Regions from separate parts of the Lysinibacillus sp. KU-BSD001 genome, predicted to be linked through region 2. Evidence: riboswitches for the same ligand, from Rfam matches in the RefSeq annotation. Region 2 holds a riboswitch; the other holds the start of a gene.
What was found. Region 2 has a riboswitch for cobalamin ahead of AAGS61_RS09075 (FecCD family ABC transporter permease). Riboswitches for the same ligand answer to the same signal wherever they lie in the genome.
Positions count from the first base shown of each region.

Region 1: another riboswitch for cobalamin. It lies ahead of AAGS61_RS13265 (class I SAM-dependent methyltransferase); the one in region 2 lies ahead of AAGS61_RS09075 (FecCD family ABC transporter permease).

Region 1 covers NZ_JBDQZI010000008.1:151,354-154,558, forward strand. Annotated here, with positions in the region: gene AAGS61_RS13260 (cobyric acid synthase) at 1-1,072, shown strand, start outside; cobalamin riboswitch at 1,065-1,243, shown strand; gene AAGS61_RS13265 (class I SAM-dependent methyltransferase) at 1,391-2,227, shown strand; gene AAGS61_RS13270 (CbiX/SirB N-terminal domain-containing protein) at 2,224-3,205, shown strand, end outside.
Region 2 covers NZ_JBDQZI010000005.1:8,603-11,807, reverse strand. Annotated here, with positions in the region: gene AAGS61_RS09080 (ABC transporter ATP-binding protein) at 1-224, opposite strand, end outside; gene AAGS61_RS09075 (FecCD family ABC transporter permease) at 225-1,223, opposite strand; cobalamin riboswitch at 1,437-1,620, opposite strand; gene AAGS61_RS09070 (MarR family winged helix-turn-helix transcriptional regulator) at 1,995-2,423, shown strand; gene AAGS61_RS09065 (rhodanese-like domain-containing protein) at 2,424-2,816, shown strand; gene AAGS61_RS09060 (LysE family translocator) at 3,067-3,205, opposite strand, start outside.

The DNA of each region.
Region 1 (3,205 bases), on a different contig from region 2:
TCCCGCAGAAATTAACTTAAAGGCAAGAGATATTGCCAATATGCGCATGGCACATGAAACGGATGCGGCAGTTATTTTAGTGGCAGATATTGAACGAGGTGGCGTTTTTGCGTCGATCGTCGGTACGTTGATGTTGTTAGATGAGGCGGAGCGAGCACGTGTAAAAGGCATTATTATTAATAAATTCCGCGGGATGAAGGAGCTACTTGATAGCGGGATTACGTGGTTAGAGGAATATACGAATATTCCAGTGCTCGGTTTAATTCCACATATCGATGTGCAAATCGAGGCAGAGGATTCGATGGCGTTATCGAGCTTGCGACTAAAAAAACCACAAGCTGAGGAGTTTCCAATCGATGTGGCGGTCATTTGTTTCCCGCGCATTTCGAACTTTACCGATCTCGACCCATTAATGGACGAGCCACAAGTAGGTGTACGCTTTGTCAAATCTGTGGCAGAGCTTAAAAATCCAACGGTTATTATTTTACCAGGGACAAAAAATACGGTAGAGGACTATGAATGGCTTGAAAAAACGGGGCTGGCACAGGCGATTCAGCAACATGTACAAAAGGGTACGTATATATTTGGTATTTGTGGTGGCTATCAAATGCTTGGGGAAACATTAATCGATGAGGAAGCGATTGAAGCAAGTGGTGGTCGGACTAAAACACTAGGGTTAGTACCGTTAGAAACGGTTTTTGTAGCAGAAAAACAAACGGTTCAAGTATCAGGCCAACTGTCTACTGGCGAACAGGTAACAGGCTATGAAATTCATTTAGGACGTACACGAGCAAACGATTTAGTGAAACCTTTTGTGCAATTGCATGACGGTCGAACAGATGGCGTTAGAAGTGACGATGATCGCATGATTGGTACGTATTTGCATGGAATTTTCCATAACCGACAGTTCACAAGAAATTATTTTAATCGAATTCGTCTTGAAAAAGGATTAGCAACAATTGATACAGCCGTGCAATCCGAAGCAGAGCGTCGCGAACAAGCCTATGAAATGCTTGATGTGCATGTGCGTCGCCACCTTAATATGGAGCTTTTATATACATTAATTACATAACATGTTGTTTGGTGTAGTGAAAACTACTTAATAGGGAAGTGTGATGCAAATTCACCACGGTACCCGCCACTGTGAAACGGAGCAACAAATCGACACCACTGCGTATGCGGGAAGGGATTTGTCTTGTGAGGATGTGAAGTCAGGAGACCTGCCAAATCAACACGAAATGTACCCACGGGATTATGGGAAGCATTGTACTACATATGATAGTGCTTGCTTTGCAATATTTCTGAGTAGACATTAATCAAAAGGTAAAGGGTGGGTCCTGAAAGCTTTAACTTTCTGGCTCCCCTTTCTTTGTTTAAAGGAGGTCGTAACTTGAAAGGACCATTAGCAATTGATTTTGAAAAGCTATGGCAGGAAGGGATGCTTGATTGGCACGGTAATATGCCAGAGCGAATGGTAGATGATTCGCTAGAGGAAGCCTTTTGGGCACAGTCGATGCAAAAAAAAGCGTACAAGCAAACCGAAGCCCATGCTATACCGATTTATAAAGTGATGAAAAAGTATATTGGACAGGAAGATTCCGTCATTGAAATCGGTCCTGGATGGGGAAATTATACATTTCCACTAGCAGAGGATGTAGCGAGATTAACATGTGTGGACGGTTCTGAAAGTGTGCTTTCTTATTTAGCCCAGTATTTTGAAGGAGCGAACCATGTGTCATTTATGCATGCGAAATGGGAAGAAGCAGCGCTGGAGCAACATGATGTCGTGTTAGGCGTGAATTGTTTTTACCGCATATACGAGATGCTCGACACGCTCAAGAAAATGAATGCACTAGCAAAAAAGCGAGCAATTATCGGCCTGACAACTGGACCGATTCAACCGCATTACAAAATATTAGATGAAAAATACGGCTATTCGATTAAATACCCACGCCGCGATTATATTGAAATTTTAAATATGCTGTATCAACTTGAGATTTATGCTGATTGCGAGATGATTCAACTGGAGCGTACGTATCATTATCCGACAATGGAAGCGCTAGTTGCTGCACAAAGTAAAAAAATCATCGACACGGACTTTTCAACGGAGCATGTACTTGATTCATTAGCGCCGTTTATTGAGCAGGATGCAGACGGAGTGCATTATCGCCATACATTTTATGCCGCGGTCATTTCGTGGGAGCCAAAAAAGGAGCTGACAACATGACAACATGGAATTTACAAGGGATGCAACGCCATTTGTTAATTTGTAACGGTAGTACATGTATGGGTGCAGGTGCTGAAGAAGTGACACTTGCTATCCGAGATGAAATTACAAAAAACAATCTAGATGAAATGATTCATACATCACGTACACGTTGTAACGGCCGTTGTAAGGATAAATGCGTCGTTATTTCCTATCCAGAAGGAAAATGGTATAGCGTACAAGATGAGCAAGTAGGAAGAGATATTGTAACAGGTCAAGTGGAAGACCAGCACATGATTTACAATATGACGCAAAATGGTTTAGCACAAGCAACGCCCACTTTTACAAAAGGTATATCGAAAACGAAAGTATTAAAACGAAAAGAAAAATCCAGTGCGACAAAAAAAGCGATATTATTCGTTGGGCATGGCAGCAGAGTAGAGGCTGGAAATGATGAGGTACGTGAGTTTATAGAACGTACAACCTACTTAATCGACCCTGCTATTTTAGTAGAAACATGTTTTTTAGAATTCGCTTCACCGAATATTGAAGACGGGATCGAGCTTTGTGTGGAAAAGGGCGCAGAGGAGATTCATGTGATTCCCATCATGCTACTCCATGCGGGACATTCTAAAATGCACATCCCAGCAGAGATTGAGCATGCAAGAGAACAATTCCCAGGAATCACCTTCACGTACGGGCAAACGATTGGGATTCATGCGGGAATTTTTGAAATTTTATTGGAACGGTTAAAAGAAATTGGCTTTGACCCATACGAAAAACATGAACATACAGCTATCTTATTAGTAGGACGCGGTGGAAGCGATGAAGAAGCGAACGGGGATTTCTATAAAATTTCACGCTTACTTTGGGAAAAGCTTGACGTTCCTTGGGTAGAAAGTGCGTTTATGGGTGTAGCAACGCCAACAGTTGACGAGGGCATTGAGCGCTGTGTGAAGTTTGGGGCGAAAAAAATCATTATGCTGCCATACTTCCTAT
Region 2 (3,205 bases):
GCGACAGCTTTTGCTGGTTTCGTTAGCATGTCCTCGCCAAAAAGAAAAACTTGCCCTTCATTTGGCTGTAGCATCCGATACATATTTTTTAATAATGTCGATTTGCCACTACCATTAGGGCCGATCAACCCTACCAATTCACGCTCTTTCACATGGACAGACACATTCTGGAGAATTGTTGCTTGTCCGATGGCATAAGAAAGATTTTGTGCCACATATACCATTTATTCACCCTCCCCAAATGAGTAGGTTTGTTTGCGCAGCATCCAAATGAAAAATGGACAACCGCATAATGCCGTAATAATCCCAATCGGCATTTCCTCAGGCGCAATAATAATCCGTGCTAATGCATCTGCCCAAACGAGGAAAATGGCGCCGAGTAAAGCGCTAATGGGTAAAACAAATTTATAATTGGAACCAACGAGCATGCGGACAACATGCGGGATAATTAAGCCAATAAATCCGATGGCACCACTGACAGCAACAAGCACCCCTGTTAAAAGTGAGACCAATAAAATGAGTAATAAACGAAACTTCTCTAGGTTCACACCTAACGTGAGTGCCGATTCTTCTCCAAGTAATAGTAAGTTCAAATGACGCGCATGAATGCGTAATACTACATACACAACGACAAATACAATAATCGGCAGCATTAAGTTACTCCACTTCGCACCTGCTAAACTGCCCATCATCCAGTGCATTACCGCTTTGATCCCGCCCTCTTCCTTAGACATGAGGAGCATAAAGTTGGTCATGGCAGATAGCACAAGTGACACGGCAATCCCGGCTAATAACAAACGAATGACAGACACCCGTCCCCCGACTCTTGATAATAAAAAGACAATGACAACCGCAACCGTTGCCCCGATAAAGGCCGCAAATGATAGCGCATACATCCCTAAAAAGGAAAAGGCCCCAAGTAAAATTACCGCTGTAGCACCAACAGAAGCACCAGATGAAATCCCTAAAATATACGGATCCGCTATCGAGTTCCGCACAAGTGCTTGAATCGCTGCACCTGAAATCGCAAGTCCTGCCCCGACGACCATCGCTAATAGCACGCGGGGTGTCCGAATTTGCCAAATAATAATTTCTTGTGATCGGCTCCAGTCCGCTTCAATCCCCAATACATTCCACGGCACATGCGATAAAATAACCCGCCAAACGGTCCCAGGTGTAATAGAAACAGAACCAATGATAACGGCTATTGTTGTGGAAATCATCAAAACAATGAGCAAAATTGCCACAAGAAAACCAAAATGAATCTTTCCTTTTTTCTGCACACTAAGCTCCTTTCAAAGGTTTTATTTCTCTCTTTGTTCCCGCAGCTTATAAAGACAAATAAAAAAATCTCCTTGAATCCAAGGAGATTGTCATAGCGAAATAAAGGGTATATTTGCCCTACTCACTACAACCATCCTCGTGGTTCTATGTAAATGCTCTACTATTTATTGGCAGGTCTCCTGGCTCATCATCAACGCGCCTCACAGCCTTCCCAGTTTCCCAGTGGCATTTGTGAGTTACTCCGATTTACAGTTGCGGGACAGCGTCGGATTTGCACCGACTTCCCTTTTAAGCAAATAACAAAATAGTATTTGCACCAATAATATGATATTTTTTTGTAATTCTTACAGTAACAGAATCTATCATAATTCACAATAGTTTTAATAAATTCTGAATATTACGTGTATATAAATAGTATTTTTTTATCTTAAATAACCACCAGATAAAGCAAGTGAATTTTTACATAAATGTCCACAACTAAAATCGTTATACAATACTTCAGTTCTACTTAAAGCCCTTCTGCTGAAGCACACTCAATTTTAGCTAAACTTATTCTTCAATATTAAAAATGTCATTCTTTTCTTCATTTATATGAATATTAGTTGTAATTCTAGCTTAATAGAATTGAAGCTACCTTCGATTTGCCTTTCGAAAATTAATCAGTTATACTGATTATCATAAATAATGATTAAATGAAGAGGTGACTATAATTGAGTAGAATTTTTAAATCTTATGGATTTATTACGGGAAAAGTGGAGCAACTGTTTGAAATGGAGTTTTCTCAAAAGTTAACACCTTATGATATTAACGTGAAACAATATGGTGTTCTTATTAAAATCGATGAAAAACCAAATTCCTCCCAGAAGGAAATCGCAGACGAACTAAAAATTGATCGAACAACAATGGTTAGTTTTATTGACCATTTGGAAGCACTGAAATATTTAACGAGAACTAAAAACCCGCAAGATAGAAGATCCTATTGCTTAACCATTACAGATAAAGGAAAACAGATTTTAGAAGACTGTTGGAGTACGTTAGAGCAATCTGAAAAGAAAATACTCTCCCCTTTAAGTGACCAAGAAGCCCGTTTATTAAAAGATCTTTTAATAAAAATTTTTAAAAATCAGGAGGAATCATAAATGAATCAAATTGAATTTTTTAAAAATCGTATCGAGTCTACTTTTAGCCCAATGGATTATATGCAAGCGAGTAAACAAAATCCAGATGAGTATGTATTGCTAGATGTTCGGAATGGTCCGCCTCATCTAAAAAAAGAAAAAATCAACGGGGCTGTAGAAATACCCCAAGTTGAGTTAGAGAATCACCTTTCAGAAATTCCAAAAGAAAAAATTATCGTTTTATATTGCTGGGATGTATGGTGCAATACAGCTGCAAAAGCTGCCCTTATTCTTTTAGAAAATGGATATAAAGTGAAAGAGTTGAGTGGTGGTATAGCTGCATGGAAGACTATGAATTTCCCGACTACACTTTTAACGTCTCCAAATCTACCTACTGAACAATGTGAGTGTTAAGCAAAAATATAGCCAGGTTAGATAACACCGTTCTATTTTAGGACGGTGTTATAATTCCTATAAGGTAAGGAAGCGGCTTTTTTCTTTAGCTTATTCAATTAATACACTCGGTTACTTTAAATTGTATACATTCACAAACTTAAATTCTGAAACATGTTTAGTTAATTAAGCTGAATTTTTATCCTTCTTTTCAAGGGACCTATTTCTCCGTAGATAATCTCATCGTCAATTCTTACATCCACTTTGAACTTTAAAACACCGTTATCCAAATAGTAACCGCAAAAATAATTAAAATGATACCTAGAACACGGTCAAACCAATGCATGTACTGTTGATAGACTTTTCTAAAAAAACTATTTGAAATAAGTATAGCTAATAAAATAAACCAA